Regions from separate parts of the Dyella sp. LX-66 genome, predicted to be linked through region 4. Evidence: riboswitches for the same ligand, from Rfam matches in the RefSeq annotation. Region 4 holds a riboswitch; each other region holds the start of a gene.
The links. A riboswitch is a leader RNA that binds a small molecule or an ion and turns the genes downstream of it on or off. The one in region 4 is predicted to bind cobalamin.

Region 1 (5,363 bases), on a different contig from region 4:
GCCCAGTCCGCGCGGCGCAGCGGCAGGCCTTCGCGCAGGGCGGGCTCGTCGATCTGGATGATGCGGATGCCGGCCGCTTCCAGGTCCAGCACTTCGTCGCGCAGGGCCAGCGCCAGCTGGCGGCAGGTGGTGGCGCGCGGCTGGTCGTCGCGCACGAAGGACCACTGCAGCACGGTGACGGGGCCGGTCAGCATGCCCTTCATCGGCCGCTTGGTCAGCGTTTGCGCATAGGTGGACCAGCGCACCGTCATCGGCTCCGGCCGCTGCACGTCGCCGTAGATGATCGGCGGCTTGACGCAGCGCGAGCCATAACTTTGCACCCAGCCATGCTTGGTGAAGACGAAGCCGTCGAGCTGTTCGCCGAAGTACTCGACCATGTCGTTGCGCTCGAACTCGCCGTGCACCAGCACGTCGATGCCGATCTCCTCCTGGAAGCGCACGCAGGCGGCTGTCTGCGCGGCGATCAGCGCGTCGTAGTCAGCGGTGGACAGCTGGCCGGACTTGTGGCGGGCGCGCGCCTCGCGTACTTCATGGGTCTGCGGGAAGGAACCGATTGTGGTAGTGGGAAACAGCGGCAGGTCGAAGCGCTGCTGCTGTTTCGCGCGGCGGAAGGCGTAGGTGGAGCGGCGGTGCGCGTCCGCGGCATCCAGGTTGGCGAGGCGCTGCGCCACCTGCAGGCGGTGCACCTTGGGCGAGGCCCGGCGCGTGGCGATCAGCTCGCGCGCCCGTTCCAGCGCGGGGTAGGCGGTGACCACGCCCTTGCACATGTCCGCCACGGTGCGCAGTTCCTCCAGCTTCTGCCGCGCGAAGGCCAGCCAGGCATGCACGTCGGACGGCAGCGATTTCTCCAGCGCGGCGTCGACCGGCACGTGCAGCAGCGAACAGGACGGCGCCAGCCACACGCGCTGCTTGCCCAGGCGTTCGATCGCCACGCGGGTGACGGCCATGGCGCGATCCAGGTCCGCGCGCCACACGTTGCGGCCATCGACCACGCCCAGCGACAGCACGCGTTCGGCGGGCAGCGTGTCCAGCACGGCGTCGAGCTGGGCCGGTGCGCGCACCAGGTCGACGTGCAGGCCGTCGGCCGGCAGTTCCTGCGCCAGCCGCAGGTTGTCGCCGAGGGCGCCGAAGTAAGTAGCCAGCAGCAGCTTCGGCCGCGCGGCTACGGCGAGTGCGGCATAGGCCTGGCGATAGGCCGCGGCATCGTCTTCGTCGAGATCGAGCACCAGGCAGGGCTCGTCGATCTGCACCCATTCGGCGCCGGCTTCGCGCAGCCTGCCCAGCAGTTCGGCGTAGACGGGCAGCAGGCGTTCGAGCAGCGCCAGGCGGTCGCTGCCGTCGGCGGTCTTGGACAGCAGCAGGAAGCTCACCGGGCCCAGCAGCACCGGGCGCGCTTCATGGCCCAGCGCCTTTGCTTCCAGAAACTGCACCACGGGTTTCTCGTCGCGCAGGCGGAAGGTCTGCGCGGCATGCAGTTCGGGGACGATGTAGTGGTAGTTGGTGTCGAACCATTTGGTCATTTCCAGCGCGTGCAGGTCGAGGCCCGCGCGCTGCGTGCCGCGTGCCATGGCGAAATAGCCGGCCAGCGGGTCTGCGTCGGCCAGGGCGCGGTAGCGTTCGGGGATGGCGTCGAGCAGGAAGGCCGTGTCGAGCACGTGGTCGTACAGCGAGAAGTCGTTGCACGGCACCACGTGGGCGCCGGCCTCGCGCTGCAGTTGCCAGTGGCGTTCGCGCAGCTGGCGGGCGGTGTCCAGCAGCTGCGGGCGCAAGGCTTCGTCGCGCCAGTAGGCTTCCAGGGCTTGCTTGAGCTCGCGCCGCGCACCCATGCGCGGGAAGCCGAGATTGGTAACGGTGGTCATGTTGCATTTCCTCGATTCGTGGTGAATGAGGAACGAAGGAAGCGCATGGCCACGAACTTTCCGCGGACATGCGCGCGACCTTCGCCCCCGCGGGCGAACCGGGCTGGCGCAGGGTCGCGCAGGAGCGAACGGCCATCGCATGGCGATGGCGCGCAGCCCCAGCCGCTTCCCCGCGGAAGCTCCAGGTCAGACAGAAAGCTCATCGCTTCCCGGCCGGGGCAGGTCTTCGGGCTCGTGGACGAGAGGCGCGGACGCCTCGCCTAGTGCTCGCCGCTTCCCGGCCGGTCCACTGGCCAGTGCTCATGACGAGGGTCGTTTCCACACACCGCTGCGGGGCAGCGCCGGAGTTGGCCGTAAGGCCGCACCGGCTTCCCTTTTAATTGCATCCTTTCATCGCGATGAAAGGATGAAAACCACCAGCGGCGGGGAAATTAGTGCCGGGGCAGGGGTTTAGTCAAGCGGCACAGCGTGAGGCCGGGAGTGGAGCAGCCCGGGCCGGGCTGCTCCGATGGGACTCAGCCTTCCTTGTACTGGCGCAGCGCGACCGGCTCCCAGCGTTCCGTTGAGGGAACGTCCCTGAAGGTCCGCACCCAGGCTTCGGGTACCTGCGGCTGCGGCGTGCCCAAGGTGGGAACGGTGGCGCCGGCGATCGGCGCGCTCGGGTAAGTGGACCAGGGATGGAGCAGCACCTGGTTGGGATTGTTGGGAATCACCTGTTGCCGCTTCGGATCGATGCGCGCCTTCACCGCATTGCCGTCGACGAACAGCCGCCATCCGCTGTCGCCGCCGTTGAGCTTGGAGTGGATGCGGTCGGCGGCCCAATACCATTTCTGCGCACTGCCGTCGTTGCACGCCACCACGTCCACCTGGCGAGTGGCGCGCGCGTTGACGGCAAGACAGCGTCCGTCCAGGCGGCTGACATAGCGGTCGAAGCTGTCGAGGTACCACTGTCCCGCACGGCGGTTGACGTCCCTGCTGCAGGTGCCGAGCGTTGCCGCGCCGCGGCCATCGTTGATGAGACATCGGCCGGCGTTCTCCTTGGACTGCAGGATGACCACCGGTTCGCGGTGCAGGTAGGGCGAGTCGAGGTCGATGGTCATCGCGCTGGTCTTCACGCGGACCACCGGGCCGGAGGATCGGCCAAGGCCATTCCTCTGCACCACGGACGAGGTCGCGGCGAGCTTGATCGGATGCTTGCCGCCCGACACCTTGAAGGTCCATGAGCTGTAGGACTGCGGCGCAAACTGCTTCATGGCCGGCGTCATCGTGCGGTCGTCCCGGAAGCGCTTCAGTATTTCCTGCGAGATCTGATACTTCCAGGTGTTGCGCACGCCGGGCGGGCGAACGCAGTTGTTGCACGGGTAGTAGTTGGGTTCCTCGTGCCTGGATTCCACCGCCGTGGAGTAATCCTTGACGGTGAACGTGATCGATGTGGACTTGGTGTAGCTCTTGCCGAAATTGAAACCGAAGCTCGGCTTGATCGCTGCCGCCGGATTGCCCGCCAAAGCCTTCTCCGCGTCAGCGCCCAGGTTGAAGCCGAAACTGGTGGTCTCCGATTCGGTGTGGTTGTAGGTGAGATCGGTCAGGCTGGTGGTTTCCGGAAGAGTGCGCGCCACGGTGGGCTGGGCGTTCTTGCCGTAATCGAGCATGGCGTCGACGATGTAGTACTCCGTGTATCCGCTGCAGGCGACGGGGCGGCATTGCGGAGCCGCGTCTGCACCGCCTTTGATCAGCCCCGACGTTTTCAGGATCACGTTGAACTGGTCCTTGCTCGCCGTGGAGTCGCGGATCACCGTGATTTCGCGCGTCAGCGACTGCCCGCCGCTGCCGAACGTGGTGTCGGTGAACTCGACGATAGGCAGATGATCGGGGCTGCTACTGCTACTGCCGCTGCCGGTGGCTTGCCTGGCTTGGCGCGATTCCAGCGCGGGAAGCTTGCCGCCGCGTTCGATGGCGGCGAGGTGGTCCGCCACGGCCTGCTGGAAATGCCGCACGCGCGCCGCCGTGTCGGCATAGGCGAGGCTCCGGTCGACGTCGGTGGAGAACACGCGTACGCCGCCCGGTTTCCTGGCATAGATGGCGAGGTCCGCTTCGGATGCCGCACCGAACAGCCTGGCGACCTTGCCACGCGCAGCGGCGGAGGTTCCCGCGGGAATGAAGACGGCGACCGGCAAGCCGGCATCGAACAGGGCGCCGGTTTCATTCAAGGCCTTGTCATCCTCCAGCGCTCTGGCATCGATGAGGGCGACATCGAGCAGGCCATGGCTGGGCGGCGTGGCATGGAAACCGTCGATCGAGCGCCTGGCCAGCAGCGACCGTGTCATCGGCTTCGAGGCGGGCGTGAGCAAGGCATAGACCTCGGAGAGGTCGACGATGGCGGGACGGCTGGCCAGCGGAGCCAGGTCGGCGGAGATGGCTTGGGGATGGTGCGCGGGCGGCGATTGCGCTCCGGCATGGAGGGAGACGGCGCCGAGCGTACATGTGGCGATCATCGCGGGCAGGCGAAGTTTGAGCATGGCTTGGTTTCCTTGAGTTGGTGCAGAGACCGTTGGTCGTGGTCTTTGCTTTTTCAGCCTGCCCGGCATGCCTGCCGTCGCTCTATGCTTATTCGTCCCGATGGAACTTGCTTATCGTCCAATGCACCTGCGATCCGTCTGAAAGTGTCCAGAGGTCGCTTTCTTCACCGGGTTTCTGGAGGCCGCTCGGACAGCATCTGCGTCGATTTGCGATGGATTTCTCACTAAGCGGCTATCCGGTCAGCCCATAGAAATCCTACGGAATGATCCACACAGCGAGCTCCAGCACGGCTGACAAAAAATCGCGATCGATCGAATGAGGCATGGGATTTCCGCGCGCGAGGCGATGAGCGCGCAGAGCTGCTCCATGCGTTGGATAGCCAGAATTTAGGAGATATCCGCTAGGAATGATCAAGCTGCCTATCGGCTTGCATTGTCCGTATGTTCGGACCATCGGCTAGATGGAGATAGGAGTACTACCCGTGATGGCAACGCGACATATCAATCGGAGCGCGGTGCGCAAGGCCATGATCCATGACATGGCGGTCGAAATTCTTGAGGAAATCTACGCGGGGATTTCTGACGGAAGCATCGAGAATCATCCGAAATTCTCCCTGCGCCTCGGGCAGGATCCTCACAAGCTGCAGTTCATCAACAGCATGCCGGCCTACCTTCCGCTGAAGGGCTATGTCGGCATCAAGTGGGCCAGCGTCAGTCCGGACAACTCGACCCGGGGCATGCCCGCCGCGATGGGCATGATCGTGCTCAACGATCCGGACAACGGCTATCCGCTGGCGGTGATGGATGGCGGCTACATCAACAGCTGGCGCACCGGCATCACCACCGGCATGTGCGCGTACTACGCCGCCGACCGCAACAGCCGCGTGCTGACGGTGATCGGTCCGGGCGAGAACAACTTCCATGCACTGGAATATCTGCTGCCGAGGATGCCGCGCCTGACCACGGTGCACGTCATCGGCAGGAGCCG
Region 2 (5,363 bases), on a different contig from region 4:
GCAAGGCGATCGGCAGCGAACATGTGATCGAGGCGCCGCCCGCCATGCCTTCGGAAGATTTCGCCTACTTCGCCAAAGAGGTGCCGGGCGTGTACTTCTTCGTCGGCGCCACGCCAGCCGGCCAGGATGCGGCGAAGGCGCCAGCCAATCACTCCCCGCGGTTCTTCATGGACGAGGGCGCACTGAAGGTAGGCATGACCTCGATGCTGCAGGCGACGCTGGACTATCTGCAGGCCCCGGCCACCGAAGCGGCGCACTCGGAGCAAGCCGCAGGCTGAGCAGGCCGCAACGGGAAACCCGCTACTCGTCCGGCTTCTGGCGAACCGACACGCCCGCCAAGGCCGGTGGCGTACCGCAGCGGCCGGAGCGCAACGCATCCAGATAAGCCGACACCAGCGTCGTCGTACTCTTCTGGGCCCCTGCGGCGAACTGTCCGCCACCGAAGTTCATATGGGTGGCACCATCCACCACGGCCAGCCAGCGGCAGCCCGGCCCGAGTCCATCGAAAGCCTGCATGCGCCAGCGGTAGTCGCCGCCCAGCCCCTGGTCCCGCGTGCCGGTGACCAGCAGCGTGGGTGCAGCGATCGGTGCCCATGCGCCTTCGGGAAACACCGGTCCCGGCCCTTCCGGCGACAAGGCCACATAGGCGTCGAAGACACCCTTCGGCGCCAGTCCCAGCTTGTTGTGCGCGCCGGCTTCCAGCATCACCGTGATCGCGCCCATCGAATGGCCGAGCAGCGCCTTGAATGGCGCATGGCAGCGCTGTTCGGACCACGCCAGCGCCGCATCGATGTCGAGAAAGCGCGCGCGATAAGCCGGCGCATCGGTGACCAGGGCGGTGATGCCGCCCTTGAAGCCATCGCTGCGCAAGTCCTGCTTCAGCACCGGCAGGCCGCTTTCGCGATGCCCCATCACCACCACGCGCCAACCGTCGGCGCTCAAGGCCTCGCCCACATAGCGCAGGCCCTGCTCGCTGCCGCCTGCGCCGTGCGACACCAGCAGCAGGGGCGGGCAGGTCTTCGCCGAGGCCGGTTCGTACACCATCAGCGGCGTGCTCGCTCCATCGGAACGTGGCACTTCGATGCGTTCCGCGGCCCAGGCCTGCGCGGTGACGGCCAGCGCCAGCAGCGCGGCCACGATCTTCGGCGACGTCGACATGCTTCCCCTCCCCTTCGATGGCTTGCACTGCGGTAACGTGGTGGCCTTTCCTGCACGGAGCCCCGCCATGACCAGCCTGCTCTTCCTCGCCCTGCTGTCCGCACCCGGCATGCCGGCGGACGATTTCTCAACGCGGGTGCAGCAGGCCAAGTTGACCGAGGGCGCCAAGGACGGGCCGGACTACCAGAAGAAGATGTGGGCCGCGATCGGCGACCGCACCACCGACGTGCTCAAGAGCTGCATCGCCTCCCTGCCCAAGCCCGACAAGTCCCCTTTCGTGCTGGTCGCCGACGTGCACGCCGACGGCAGCCTGGGCCGGGTCGAAGTCCGCGCCCCCACCGACGTAGCCACCTGCCTGCTCAGCCGCTTCGCCAGCTGGAAGCTGCCGGCCCCGCCGGCCAGCCCGGCGCCGTATCCGATCGAAGTGGATTTCAGCATCGCGCCCTGAGCGCCCGGGCAGAACCGATCGCCAAGTTTTTTCGCATGGCCGCCAGGCCGCGCCAGGCCTTGAATTACCCCACTTATCCACCGATATATGCACAACGGATTGGGTTGACCCGCCCCACCCCACCCCTATATGTTGTGCCCCGTCGGTGCCTTTCTCAGACCCACGGTCGGATTGGCTTAATAGGGAATCCGGTGCAAATCCGGAACTGCCCCGCAGCGGTAAGCGGAAACGAAAGCTCCCATCGCACTGGTCCTCGAGGGCTGGGAAGCGGGGGCGAGTAGGTCGGATCGGTCGCCAGCGAACGATCCATGTCTGCGAGTCCGAAGACCTGCCGGCACATCGTGGCCTTCAGGGCCGCGGTGAGTGATGGCGGCTTCCGCGGGGAAGCGCGTCGTGGCGCGGAGCCCCGGGCTCCGCCGCACGGCCGTCCCCGCCTACACCGCCTTCGTCTCAGCCCTGCGCGCGGGAGCAGGTCGTTGAAGCCTTTGGCCTGGAGCGATGCCATGCAACCTATCGACACCGACTCGCGCGAGCGCACCGACGACCGCGCGGACGCATCCGCCTTCCCTGCCGCCGACGCAGCTGCCGCCGCGCCGGAGCCCGTTCGCATGGAAGCCGTGGCGGAGACCCCCTTCGCCCTCACCCCGCCGCACAACCCCGGCCAGATGCGCGTGACCAAGCGCAACGGCAGCCAGGAGATCGTCGACGTCAACAAGATCGTGCGCGCGGTGACCCGCAGCGGCGAAGGCCTGCATGCGGTCGATCCGCTGCGCGTGGCGCTGAAGACGATCGGCGGCCTGTACGACGGCGCCACCACGCGCGAGCTGGACGAGCTGTCGATCCGCACCGCCGCGGCGCTCACCGCCGAGGAACCGGAATACGGCCAACTCGCCGCGCGCCTGCTCGGCGCCTACGTCGACAAGGAAGTGAGCGGCCAGGAAATCCAGAGCTTCTCCCAGTCGATCGCGCGCGGCGCGGAGCTGGGCATCCTCAACGCGCGCCTGCGCGACTTCGTCGCCGCCAATGCGCGCAAGCTCAACGACGCCATCGATCCGCTGGCCACGCGCCGCTTCGAATACTTCGGCCTGCGCACCGTGTACGACCGCTACCTGCTGCGCCACCCGCAGCTGCGCAAGGTGATCGAGACGCCGCAGTACTTCTTCATGCGCATCGCCTGCGCGCTGGGCGGCAGCGAGATCGGCGAGACGCTGGAGTTGTACCGCCTGCTGTCCTCGCTGGAATACATGGCCAGCTCGCCCACCCTGTTCAACGCCGGCACCGCGCACGAGCAGCTCAGCTCCTGCTTCCTGCTCGACTCGCCGACCGACTCGCTGGAGTCGATCTACGAGAAATACGGCGACGTCGCGAAGCTCAGCAAGTTCGCCGGCGGCATCGGCCTGGCCTACTCGCGCGTGCGTTCGCGCGGTTCGCTGATCCGCGGCACCAACGGCCATTCCAACGGCCTGGTGCCGTGGCTGAAGACGCTGGACGCCTCGGTCGCCGCGGTGAACCAGGGCGGCAAGCGCAAGGGCGCGGCCTGCGTGTACCTGGAGCCGTGGCACGCCGACATCGAGGAATTCCTCGAGCTGCGCGACAACACCGGCGACGAGGCGCGCCGCACGCACAACCTCAACCTGGCCAACTGGATTCCCGACGAATTCATGCGCCGCGTGGAGAGCGACGGCGACTGGTCGCTGTTCGATCCGAAGATCGTGCCGCACTTCGTCGACAGCTGGGGCGAGACCTTCGAGCGCGCCTACCGCGAAGCGGAAGCCGCCGGCATCGCGGTGAAGAAGGTGAAGGCGCGCGAGCTGTACGCGCGCATGCTGCGCACCCTGGCCCAGACCGGCAACGGCTGGATGACCTTCAAGGACCGCAGCAACGCCACCAGCAACCAGACGGCCAAGGCCGAGAACGTCATCCACCTGTCCAACCTGTGCACTGAGATCCTCGAGGTGACCAACGCGGGCGAGACCGCGGTGTGCAACCTGGGTTCGGTGAACCTGGCGCGCCACGTGGTCGATGGCGTGTTCGACTTCGACAAGCTCGCCGCCACCGTGCGCACCGCGGTGCGCCAGCTGGACCGCGTGATCGACCTGAACTTCTATCCGATCGACACCGCGCGCACCGCCAACCAGAAGTGGCGCCCGGTGGGCCTGGGCGTGATGGGCCTGCAGGACGTGTTCTTCAAGCTGCGCCTGCCGTTCGATTCGGCCGACGCGCTGGCGCTGTCCACGCGCATCGCCGAGGAGATCTACTTCCACGCGCTGACCATGTCCAACGAGCTGGCGCGCGAGCACGGCGCACATCCGGGCTTCGCCGAAAGCCGCGCCGCCAACGGCGAGCTGCAGTTCGACTACTGGCCGCAGGCCAGGCCAAACGATGCCCCGCGCTGGGAATCGCTGCGTGCGAGCGTGCAGGAACATGGCCTGCGCAACTCGCTGCTGATCGCGATCGCGCCGACCGCCACCATCGCCTCGATCTCCGGCTGCTACGAGTGCATCGAGCCGCAGGTGAGCAACCTGTTCAAGCGCGAGACGCTGTCCGGCGACTTCCTGGTGGTGAACCGCTACCTGGTCGAAGAGCTCAAGACGCTGGGCCTGTGGACGCCGGAAGTCCGCGACGCCATCAAGCTGGCCGAAGGCTCGATCCAGGGCATCGCCAACATCCCCGAGCGCCTGCGCCAGATCTACCGCACGGTATGGGAGCTGCCGCAGAAGGCCCTGATCGACCTGGGCGCCGCGCGCGGTGCGTACATCGACCAGAGCCAGTCGCTGAACCTGTTCATGGAGAACCCGAACATCGGGCAGCTGAGCTCCATGTACATGTACGCGTGGAAGTCCGGCATCAAGACCACGTATTACCTGCGTTCGAGGCCGGCGACCAAGATCGCCAAGACCACGGTATCCGCCACCGCACCGGCAGCGAAGCCGGCGCCGGAAGCCGAGCAGGAACAGGCGAACGCCGCGGTGTTCTGCTCGCTGGAAAACCCCGAGTACTGCGAGGCCTGCCAGTAAGTACATGCGTAGCCCCTCTCGCATCGAGAGAGGGGCTGGGATGAGGGTGCGGGCGCAGTGATGCTCATCACTGCGCCCGCACCCTCATCCGCCTGCCGGCACCTTCTCCCGACGGGAGAAGGGTTGCTCGCCCCACGTTGTCGCAAGGATCAACCATGTCCACCGAAACCACCCGCCGCCAGCACATCCTCGACCCCGGCTTCGAACTCACCCTGCGCCCGATGCGCTATCCCGAGTTCTACGAGATGTACCGCAACGCCATCAAGAACACCTGGACGGTGGAGGAAGTGGACTTCTCGCTGGACGTGACGGACCTCAAGTCCAAGATGAGCGACGCGGACCGTCATCTGATCCATCGCCTGGTGGCCTTCTTCGCCACCGGCGACACCATCGTGGCGAACAACCTGGTGCTGAACCTGTACCAGCACATCAATGCGCCGGAAGCGCGCATGTACCTGTCGCGCCAGCTGTACGAGGAAGCGCTGCACGTGCAGTTCTACCTCACCCTGCTGGACACCTATATTCCCGACCCGGCCGAGCGCAACAAGGCCTTCGGCGCGATCCAGAACATCCCTTCGATCCGCCAGAAGGGCGAGTTCTGCTTCAAGTGGATCGACTCGATCCAGAACCTGCAGCGCCTGGAGACGCGCGAACAGCGCCGCCAGTTCCTGCTCAACCTGATCTGCTTCGCCGCCTGCATCGAAGGCCTGTTCTTCTTCGCGGCGTTCGCCTACGTGTAC
Region 3 (5,363 bases), on a different contig from region 4:
CTGCGGCGGTCAGCGTCACCGAGAACTCGCGCATGATCACGGTGAACTGGCTGTTGCCGAACAGCAGCGGCACGAACACCGCCACCAGCGACAAGGTGATCGAGATCACCGTGAAGCCGATCTCGCGCACGCCCAGCAGCGCCGCCGGCAGCGCCTGCTCGCCGTGTTCCATGTGGCGCACGATGTTCTCGATCACCACGATGGCGTCGTCCACCACGAAGCCGATGCACAGCACCAGCGCCACCAGCGACAAGGTGTTGAGCGTATAGCCCAGCGACCACATCACGATAAACGCGCCGGCCAGCGACAGCGGCACGCTCAAGGTGGCGATCAGGGTCGGGCGCAGCCGGCGCAGGAACACCAGCATCACCAGCGCCACCAGCAGGATGCTCAGCAGCAGGGCGATCTCCACCTCGTGCAGGGCCGAGCGGGTGGTCTGGGTGAGGTCGAAGATCGGCGTGATCTTGAGATCCGCCGGCAACCACGAGCGCATTTCCGGCAGCTTGGCGCGCACCGCGTCGGCGGTGGCCACGGCGTTGGCTTCCGGGCGCTTGCTTACGCGGATGGTCACCGAGCGCTGCCCGTTGAACCAGGCCGCCTGGTATTCATCCTGCTGGCCGCTGTAGACCTTGGCCACGTCCGACAGGCGCACCGGCGTGCCGTTCTTCACCGAGATCAGCAGCTGGCCGAATTCTTCGGGATCGTGCAGGGCGTCGGTGGCGGTCACCGTCATCTGCGTGGTGCCGTCGCTCAGGATGCCCTGCGGCGAGGTGACGTTGGCCGCGCGCAGCGCATTGCGCACGTCGTTGCCGGACAAGCCCATCGCCGCCAGCTGCGCGTTGTTGAGCTCGACGCGCACCGCCTTGGGCCGCCCGCCCATGATGCGCACCTGCGCCACGCCGGGCACCTGCGACAGCACCGGCTTGATCAGCGTGTCGGCCATGTCGAACAGCTTGTCGGGGCTCTGCGTGGTCGAGGTCATCGACAGCAGCAGCACCGGCATCTGCGAATTGTTGAATTTGAAGTAGCGCGGCGGGATGGTCATGCTCGAGGGCAGGTCCACCTGCGCGGCATTGATCGCCGCCTGCACGTCGCGCGCCAGCTTGTCGGTGGACTTGCCCGGCTCGAACAGCAGGATCACCGAGCTGGAGCCGTCATTGCTCTCCGAGCTCATCTCCTTGATGCCGGGAATACGCCCCAGGTGCCGTTCCAGCGGCGCGGCCACGGTGGACGCCATGGTCTGCGCGCTGGCGCCGGGCACTTCCGCATAGACCGACATGCCGGGGAATTCCAGCGCCGGCAGCGCGGCCACGCCGATCAGGATGTAGGTCCAGATGCCGGCCAGCGCCAGGCCCAGTGCAAGCAGCGAAGTGCCCACCGGGCGGCGGATCATTGGAGCGAAGATATTCACGTATTCCCCGGGCGGCGCCTCCTGCGGCGCTCCGCAGGCGGGACTTTATGCCGGGGGGCACATGCTTGGGATGTGCCTGAAGTGTGTAGCGCGCATAGGCCACAGGTTGGGGTGAGGCCACCCCAACCCGTGCTTGCCGCGGTCAGTGCGCCGGGCTGTAGCGCAGCGTCAGGTAGGCGGTGCGGCCCAGCTGGTTGTAGAAGCGCACGGTCTCGTAGCGGTGGTCGAACACGTTGGCCACGCGGCCCTGCAGGGTCCAGCCCGGCTGGAAATGCCAGCTCGCGCGCAGGTCCACCGTGGTGTAGCCGCCCAGGCGCTGCAGGTTGGCCGCGTCGTCGTAGCGGTAGCCCTCGGCATTCACCGTGCCGCCGATGCTGAAGGTGCCACCGAGGTCGCGGTCCAGGTCGAGGCGGGCGATGCGTTCCGGACGGCGCGCCAGCAGGTTGCCGCGGTTGGGATCGTCCTCGCCGCGGTTCTCCGCCTTCTGGAAGGTGAGGTAGCCGCGCAGGTGCCAGCCGTCGACGTCGGCGCCGGCCTGGCCTTCGATGCCGCGGATGCGCGCCTGGCTGACGTTGATCGGCACGAAGAAAGCGTCGTAGCCGATCAGGTCGTCCACCTTGGTCTGGTAGGCATTCACCGCCCAGTTCCACACGCCCGGACGCGCCGACAGGCCGATCTCCGCCGTGCGCGACTTCTCCGGTTTCAAGTTGGGATTGGCGGTGGCGAAACCGAACGACGGCGGGAAGTACAGGTCGTTGAAGGTCGGCGCGTGGAAAGCCGTGCCGTAGGAGGCGGTGAACTTCAGGCCGTTCTCGAAGCCGTAACCGTAGGCGGCCGAACCGGTGTTGTGGTTGCCGAACTGCTCGTTGTGGTCGTGGCGCGCCGACAGTTGGATCTCGTGCGGCCCGAACTGGCCCTGGTACAGCGCGAACACGCCGGTGTTGTTGCGCTTGGTGCGCAGGTAGGCGGTGTCGCTGTCCGCGTGCTCCTGCTGGAAGTCCACGCCGGCGCTGAGCAGCTGGCCCGGCGCGAGTGTCACGTCGTTCTGCCAGCTGGCCTGGTTGCGGCGCGAGTACAGATGGCCGGCGGGCGCCATGTCGGCGCCGAGGTCCGCGCGGTTGAGATAGTTGTCGGCGCGGTCGATGTTCTGGCCGGCGCTCAGGCTCATCTTCCACGCGTCGAGCACGGCGAAGCGCAGGTTGGCGCCGGCCACCTGCTGCGAGCGGCGGGTGTAGTTCTGGAAGTCGCCGTCGTATTCGATGTCGCCCTTGCTCTTGAGCACGCTGGCGGTCAGTTCAGTGCCGCCGTCCCAGCGGTAGCCGCCGCTGAGCGCGCCGTTGTAGGTGCGGTAGCCATCGTTGTCCGGCTCATTGGTGAAGCAGCCGCCCACGCCAGCCGCCGCCGCGCGGCAGGCATTGATGCCGCGGGTGTACTGGCCGCCGACGCTGGCGTTGAACCAGGCATTGCGCGAACCGCCGGACAGGCCGAACTGGCCGTCGGCGAGGCGGTGGCTGCCCACGCCCACCGTGACCGACGGCGTCAGCGCTTCGTCGGGCTGGCCGTGGCGGGTGAAGATCTGGATCACGCCGCCGATCGCGTCCGAGCCATACAGGCTGGAACGCGGGCCGCGCACGATCTCGATGCGCTCGATCTGTTCCACCGGCAGCTGCTCGAAAGCCGGAATACCCGCGCCCACCGTGCCGATGCGCACGCCGTCGACCAGCACCAGCGTGTGCGAGGAATTGGTGCCGCGCATGAACAGCGAAGTCTGCTGGCCCAGGCCGCCGGCATTGCCGAAGGCCACGCCCGGCAGGCCGGACAGCAGATCCTGCACGGACTGCGGCTGCAGGCGCTCGATGTCGGCGCGGGTCAGCACGGTGACCGGCGCCAGCGTCTCGTCGATCGGGGTGGCGGTGCGGGTGGCGGTCACTACCACGGTGGGGAGCTGCCCGGCGTCGTTCTGGTCGGCGGCATGGGCCGCGGCGACGCAGGACAGCAGGACGGTGGCCAGCAGGGTCTTCTTCATTGCAACGTTTTCCTCGGCCGCGCCTCGCGCACGGCCCATCGATGACGAGCTGGCGGCATGACGGAGGAAGTAGCGCAAACGACGGCAGGCAAACGGCACCGGCACGTGGTCCGGCTGCGCCCTCCGCGAGCCACCAGGAAAGATATTCGGGCCGGTCTCCGGGCTTGCGAGTGCGCGTCGCCGCGCGATCCTCCGGCGGCCTTCCCGCACTCGTGGGAGCGCAGTGGCGTATCGCTGGAAGCAGAACTGCTCGCTTACCGTTGCGGGGGCAGCGCCGGCCTTGCCGCGAAGGCGCACCGGCTTCCCGTTTCATCCCTTGGCAGCGTGGCTTTGGGACACCCGAACGAACGCAACTTTAACGGGAGGGGCCAGGGCCTGGCAACGCAGCGCCCGGGCGCTGGGTGCGATGGGCCTCAGGTTTTTGCGTTCGTCGCATCGTTTCCCCAGCACGCGCTTCGAACGAAATCACTCTTGCATTTGGACGGCTGAATAGTCATCCAGCAAGCTTTGCGTAAGCTCTCTGCAAGTTTCGAGAAATATTGCGTTTTGCTGCCTAAGTAGCTGTTGCAAATGATGTATTACAAACTCAGGCGAGCGTAAATATTTTGTTGACGGGCGCTAATTCGCACGCTTATGTTCCGCCGGCGAATCGCTGGAACTTGCGTGTAGCACTCGAGGGCTTGGGGAAGTTCTCTCGGTGCGGGTCCGGTCTTGCGACATCTGCCGGCACGTTTTCCTGCGATTGGCAATTCGGCGCACTGCGCCTGTCGGCCGCAAAGGCCATCATGGGGAGAACGTAGATGATCAAGTTCCAGCACGCTGGTCGTGCGCCGCTGTGGCGCAAGACCACCCTCGCCGTTGCCTTGAGCATGAGCCTTGCCGGTGTGGCGATGGCGCAGTCCAACGCATCGGGCACCATCTTCGGCCGCGCCGACGACGCCGGCGCCACCGTCCATATCGAAAACGTCGATACCGGCCTGACGCGCGACATCGGCCTGGATTCGAGCGGCCGCTACCGCGCCGCATCGCTGCCGGTCGGCCGCTATCGCGTGAGCCTGCAGAAGGACGGTCAGACCCTCAACACGCGCGACAACGTGCAAGTGGTGGTCAGCACCGGTACCGAGATTTCGTTCACCGCCGCCGCTGCCGCAGCGACGGGTGCCAAGAACCTCGAAGGCATCCAGGTGGTCGCCAATGCGCTGCCGGCGATCGACGTTTCGTCGGTCGACTCGCGCACTGTGCTGACCTCCGAGCAACTGCAGAAGCTGCCGATCCTCAATAACGTCAATGCGGCGGCGCTGCTCGCGCCGGGCAGCACCAACAGCGACAGCCGCTACGGCAACGCCATCTCGATGGGCGGCGCATCCGCCGCCGAGAACCAGTACTACATCAACGGTTTCCCGGTCACCAATGCGCTCACCGGCCTGGGCTTCACCAGCCTGCCGTTCGACGCGATCGACCAGGAGCAGGTGTTCACCGGCGGCTACGGCGCTGAATATGGCCGTTCCACCGGCGGCGTGGTGAACATCATCACCAAGCGCGGCACCAATACCTGGAAGGCCGGCGCCGAACTGCTGTGGAGCCCGGCCAAGCTGGCCGCCTCCCAGCGCTACATCTACTACCCGGTGGGCAGCGGCCGCGTCACCGACGGCAAGGTGCTGTTCCGTCCCAACGAGAAGCTGACCCAGACGCAGGTCGGCGCCTACGTCGGCGGCCCGCTGATCAAGGACAAGCTGTTCTTCTACGGCAGCGGCGAATTCACCAAGAACACCGGCCGCGTGCAGTACGGCACCAACAACGGCACCAACGGCAATAGCACGCGCACCACCGACGACAGCAACCACATCACGCGCTGGATCGCGAAGGTGGACTGGAACATCACCGACAGCCACATCCTGGAGTTCACCGGCCTCGGCGAAGACGCCA
Region 4 (5,363 bases):
CGCAGTTCTTCGTCGCTCATGCCCGGGTTCCTGCCTGCCGAGTGGAGTTCACGCGCGCCAGCGCCCAATACGCCGCCAGCGCCACGATCACATAGGTCAGCGTGGTGCGCACGAACAGCGGGCCCCACTGCCACAAGCGGGCAACGTACTCGCCCAGGTGCGGATTCGCATAGCGCCCGCCGAGCCAGTAGAACGCGCCGTTGGAAATGGCGAACGAGATCGAAGCCGCCACCAGCGCCACGCCGAACGCACCGGCCAGCGCTAACGGCGCCGGCGCCATCCGCGCTGACCACAGCCGCCCCGCGTACCACAGCACCGCATACGCGGGCAGCAGGAACGAGTAGGCCGGCGTCACGCAGAAATCGCTGACGCCGGCATACGACACCGACACCCAGTCCAGCGCCACCGCCAGCGCCATGAACGCGGCGAAGGCCAGATGCCGCCGCAGCCACAGGCCGCCAAGAAAGAACAGCGCCATCGAAGCATCGGGCAGATGCAGCGCGGTGCCGAAGTGATGGAAGCGCGTGGCGATCATCACCGCGGCGAGCACGATGGCGAGCGGTACAGAAAAGCGTGGCATGGCGGTGGACATGGTGCGGTCCTCGGGGCGGAAGGGATTCACTGTGCGGGCCGGTAGCTCACGCTCAGCATCGCGGTGCGGCCGGGTTGGTTGTAATAGGCCGCGGTCTCGTAGTGCTTGTCGAAGGCGTTGCGCACACTCAGCTGCACTTTCCAGTCGCGGTCCAGCGCATAGGCCAGGCGCAGGTCGGTGAGCGCATAGCCGCCCAGGCGGTAGCCGTTCGCCAGGTCGTCGTAGCGCTTGCCTGCCGCGTACACGCTGGCGCCGATGCTGAAGTCGCCGAAGCTGCGGTCCGCATCCACGCGCGCGCTGCGCGGGGCACGCCGCGGCAGCAGCTTGTCGCGATAAGTGTCGCTGCGGTTGCGCGGATCCAGCCAGGTGGCGGTGCCGCGCAAGGTCCAGCCGGCCAGCGTGGTGGAAGCCACCGCCTCGGCGCCGCGGATGCGCGCGCGATCGACATTGCCCGGCACACCGCGCGAGGCGTCGTAGGCGATCAGGTCGCGGATACGGGTTTCGAAGGCATTGAGCGACCACAGGCCCCAGCGCGGCGTGCCGCGCAGGCCCAGCTCGTAGCTGCGCGAGCTTTCCGGCCGCAACGCGGTGTTGCCGTAGCCGGGGTAGTACAGCTCGTTGAAGGTCGGCGCCTTGTAGGCGGAACCGGCGCTGGCGGTGAGGCGCATGCCCGGCGTGAAGTCCCAGCCCCACAGCAGGCTGCCGGTGGTCTTGCCGCCGAACTGCTGGTTGTCGTCGTGGCGCAAGCTGGCCTGCAGCGACTGCGTACCGAACGTCTGCTGCCACTGCGCGAACAGGCCGCGGTTGAGGCGCTGGTCGCGCGCATAGCTGGTGTTGCTGTCGACGCGGTCGCGCTGCCAGTCGTAGCCCAGGCTCCACAGGCCGCCGCCGAGATTCAGATCGCCCTGCAGCGAGCCGAGATCGCGGTGCGTATTGAAGGTGCTGGTGTAGCGGCCGTTGAGGTAGTTGTCGCTCAGGTCCGCGCTCTGTCCCGCGCTCGCGATGAGCGTGAAATCGCGGCTCGGCCGCCAGTGCGCGCGTGCGCCGTAGTCCTGCTGCACCACGTCGGACTGGTTGCTGGTGGAGCCGTCGTAGGCGTTGTAGCCCCAGCTGCGCAGCCACTGCGCGTCGGCATCCCAGGCTTGGTTGAAGCGGTAGCCGCCCTTGAGCGAGACGGAGCTGTCGCGGAAGCCATCGCGGTCAGGCTCATTGACGAAGCAGCCCGCGCCGCGCGGCGACGGCTTGCCGCGGCAGGCGTTGATGCCGTCGGTGTCCTCGTGCGTGGCCTGCACCGCATACCAGCCCTCGCCCACCTTGCCGGCCAGGCCGGCCGCGCCGCGGAAGCTGTCGTTGCTGCCGTAGCCCAGCTCCAGGTTCGGCTCGAAGGCGCCGCTGGGGCGGCGGGTAAAGATCTGGATCACACCGCCCAGTGCTTCGGAACCATAGAGGCTGGAGAACGGACCGCGCACGATTTCGATGCGCTCGATCTGCTCCACCGGGATGTTCTGGATCGACGGCTGGCCCAGCGTGGCCGAGCCGATCTTCACCCCATCCACCAGCACCAGCACGTGGTCGGCCTCGGTGCCGCGCAGGAACAGCGACGTGGATTTGCCCGGGCCGCCGTTATTGGCCATCGACAGGCCCGGCGTGCCCTGCAGCAGGTCCGCCACGGACTGCGGCTGCAGGCGCTCGATCTCGGCACGGTCGATCACGGTGACGGCGGCCAGCGTGGCCGATTCGCTCTGCTCGGTGCGGGTGGCGGTGACCACCACGCCCTTGAGGTCCTGCGAGGGCTCGTCGGCCAGCGCGGCGGTGGAACAACAGACAAGGGAAAACGCGGCCGCAAACGCGGACCGGCGCAAGGACGGAACATGCAATGACACTGGTGGCTCCTGGACCGCGCCTGCCCGCGCGGAATCGCTTCGGTTGCAGGACAGGCGGAAGGAGCTCCGGACGGACGCACGACGAGGGCGCGCTCGCCAGGAGCACGCCCACCGCATGTCCGGTTCACCTCGAGGCCGGTCTCCGGGCTCGCGAGCGAAGGCTGGTGCCTCCCCGACCGGCGCCTTCCCATGCTTCGCAGCACAGTGGCTCTTGCCGATCGTGTCTCGCCTACCGTTGCGGGGGCAGCTCCGGAATAGCCGTCAATACGGCGCACCGGATTCCCGTTTCAACCACCAGCCAAGCCAGCGGTCACCTCAGGCCCGGGCATCTTAGCAGCACGACAAGCGGGCGCTCGTCATGTCGAGCAGGAGGCGTCGCGGCGAGCCCCGACCCCTCACCCCAACCCTCTCCCCGGAGGGGAGAGGGGGATGCAGGGCGAGGCGAAAACCCAGCGAAGAGCTCGCGGCGCAGCCGCGGCGTTCCGCTTGTGCGCCGTTGCTTTTGATCCACCGGGTCCCCTTGGCGCCGGCGGTGAGGGCTGGACGATCAGGCCCCGAAGGGGGCGAGGACAGGAGTCCTCGCCTTTTTGATCAGGGCAAGGATGCCCTGTCAAAAAGCCCGGCCAGCCCTCACGGACCCTCAGCAGCTGCGCTGCTGAGGGCGCCAAGCAGGGTGCCCTCTCTTTTTGGTTACTTTTTCTCTGGGCACGCAGAGAAAAAGTAACTCGGGCCGCGGCAGCGGCACGAAACACTCGCCAACGGCGAGACACCCCAGCGTCAACGCAATGACCGAGCGATATCGCCACTGGATCCCGGCCTACGCCGGGATGACGAGCAAGGGGAGGCGCTAGACCCCCTTCCCCCCAGTCCACCCCGTGTCTCCCCACTGACGCACACCTGGCAAGCCACTGCAACACCACTGCGATTACCTATGCAGCGCCTGCAAACAGGCGCCGACCGAGCCCCCCATGAGCCAGATCGACACCAAGCGACGCCGCTTCCTGCAGATGACCGCCGCCTCCGCCGGCGGCCTGGCCGCGGCCTCCCTGCTCCCCGAGACCCTGCGCCAGGCCCTGGCCGCCCCCGCCATGACCGGCACCGGCGACCTCACCGACGTTAAGCACGTGGTGATCTTCATGCAGGAGAACCGCTCCTTCGATCATTACTACGGCGGCCTGCGCGGCGTGCGCGGCTTCGGCGACCGCGTGCCGGCGCCGCTGCCCGGCGGTGCGCGCAACGTGTGGCAGCAGCCCTACACCGGCCATACGGACGGCTATCTGCTGCCGTTCCGCATGAACACCGCGACCACCAGCGCGATCTGCGCCAATGCGCCGGCGATGAACTACCCCGTGGACACGGCGATCTTCAACAAGGGCAAGTTCGACGCGTGGAACACCGCGCGCGCGGCCGGCCTGGGCATGGGCCATTTCGAGCGCGCCGACCTGCCGTTCTATTACGCGCTGGCCGACGCCTTCACCATCTGCGACCACTACTTCGCCGCCACCCTCACCCAGACCAACCCCAACCGCCTGCATGCGATGACCGGCAGCAACGGCCTGTCCATCGGCCAGGCGGCGGTGCTGGACAACACCGAGCCGAGCGCGGGCTTTACCTGGACCACCTATGCCGAGCGCCTGGAAAAGGCCGGCGTGAGCTGGAAGGTCTACCAGGAGAGCAACAACTTCGACGACAACGCGCTGGCCTGGTTCAAGAACTTCAAGCAGGCCAAGGCCGGCACGCCGCTGCACGACAAGGGCATGGCCACGCAGGCGGACATGGTCGCCGCATTCGCGCAGGACGTCGCCAACGACACGCTGCCGCAGGTGTCGTGGATCGTGGCCGCCGATTACCTGTCCGAACACGCGAGCTTCAAGCCGGCCTACGGCGAGGACCTGAGCGCGCGCCTGCTCGCCGCGCTCGCCGCCAATCCGGCGGTGTGGACCAAGACCGCCTTCATCCTCAACTACGACGAGAACGGCGGCTTCTTCGACCACGTGCCGCCGCCGACGCCTCCGGCTTCGTCCAACGACGGCTTGTCGACGGTGAGCGTGACGGGCGAGATCAGCAACGGCCAGCCGATCGGCCTGGGCTTCCGCGTGCCGCTGATCGTGGTGTCGCCGTGGACGCGCGGCGGCTGGGTGTGTTCGCAGGTGTTCGACCACACCTCGGTGCTGCGTTTCCTGGAGCAGCGCTTCGGCGTGATGGAACCGAATATCAGTGCCTGGCGCCGCGCCGTGTGCGGCGACCTGCTCAGCGCCTTCGATTTCAGCGGCAGCAACAACGGCTGGCCCAGCCTGCCCTCCACTACCGGCTATACCGCCGCCGCGGACCAACAGTGCAAGAACCTGCCGGCGCCGGGCATTCCTTCCACGCAGGCGATGCCCGCACAGGAAGCCGGCACGCGTCCGGCACGCGCACTCCCTTACACCTTGCGCGCGGATGGCCGAGTGGATGCCGCGGCGGGGCGCTACTGGATCGACTTCCATAACGACGGTGCAGCCGGCGCGGTGTTCCAGTTGTATGCGGCCAACCGCAGCGATGGGCCGTGGCGCTACACGGTGGAAGCGGGCAAGCAGCTGTCGGATTACTGGAGCGCGGCGCGTTACACCCAGGGCGTGTACGACCTGGAGGCGCATGGGCCGAATGGTTTTCTGCGGCAGTATCGCGGCAGCGTGGCCACCGGGATGGGTGCGGCGCCGGAAGTGGCAGCGAGCTACGACACTGCAGGCAATCGCCTGCGGCTGGCCGTGACCAATAACGGCGGCGCGGCATGCACCGTGACGGTCAGCAATGCTTATGTGGAGGGCGATGTGCGGATTTATTCGGTCGCCGCCGGGGCCACGGTGAATGACAGTTGGGCACTGGGTGGCTATGCCAACTGGTACGAC

Region 1: it holds a riboswitch for cobalamin, as region 4 does, so the genes downstream of both, metE (5-methyltetrahydropteroyltriglutamate--homocysteine S-methyltransferase) here and btuB (TonB-dependent vitamin B12 receptor) in region 4, are expected to answer to the same signal.
Region 2: it holds a riboswitch for cobalamin, as region 4 does, so the genes downstream of both, KK141_RS13485 (ribonucleoside-diphosphate reductase subunit alpha) here and btuB (TonB-dependent vitamin B12 receptor) in region 4, are expected to answer to the same signal.
Region 3: it holds a riboswitch for cobalamin, as region 4 does, so the genes downstream of both, KK141_RS16750 (TonB-dependent receptor) here and btuB (TonB-dependent vitamin B12 receptor) in region 4, are expected to answer to the same signal.

The regions. Positions count from the first base shown of each region.
Region 1 is NZ_JAHFVJ010000021.1:7,393-12,755, reverse strand. Features, by position in the region: gene metE (5-methyltetrahydropteroyltriglutamate--homocysteine S-methyltransferase) at 1-1,859, opposite strand, end outside; cobalamin riboswitch at 2,059-2,292, opposite strand; gene KK141_RS22215 (hypothetical protein) at 2,375-4,444, opposite strand; gene KK141_RS22210 (ornithine cyclodeaminase family protein) at 4,861-5,363, shown strand, end outside.
Region 2 is NZ_JAHFVJ010000006.1:146,208-151,570, reverse strand. Features, by position in the region: gene KK141_RS13500 (amidohydrolase) at 1-278, shown strand, start outside; gene KK141_RS13495 (alpha/beta hydrolase) at 301-1,158, opposite strand; gene KK141_RS13490 (peptidase C13) at 1,226-1,606, shown strand; cobalamin riboswitch at 1,733-1,957, shown strand; gene KK141_RS13485 (ribonucleoside-diphosphate reductase subunit alpha) at 2,110-4,623, shown strand; gene KK141_RS13480 (ribonucleotide-diphosphate reductase subunit beta) at 4,779-5,363, shown strand, end outside.
Region 3 is NZ_JAHFVJ010000009.1:27,002-32,364, reverse strand. Features, by position in the region: gene KK141_RS16755 (efflux RND transporter permease subunit) at 1-1,411, opposite strand, end outside; gene KK141_RS16750 (TonB-dependent receptor) at 1,554-3,437, opposite strand; cobalamin riboswitch at 3,569-3,795, opposite strand; gene KK141_RS16745 (TonB-dependent receptor) at 4,238-5,363, shown strand, end outside.
Region 4 is NZ_JAHFVJ010000003.1:174,396-179,758, forward strand. Features, by position in the region: gene cobO (cob(I)yrinic acid a,c-diamide adenosyltransferase) at 1-20, opposite strand, end outside; gene KK141_RS07435 (hypothetical protein) at 17-592, opposite strand; gene btuB (TonB-dependent vitamin B12 receptor) at 619-2,475, opposite strand; cobalamin riboswitch at 2,591-2,808, opposite strand; gene KK141_RS07445 (phospholipase C, phosphocholine-specific) at 3,444-5,363, shown strand, end outside.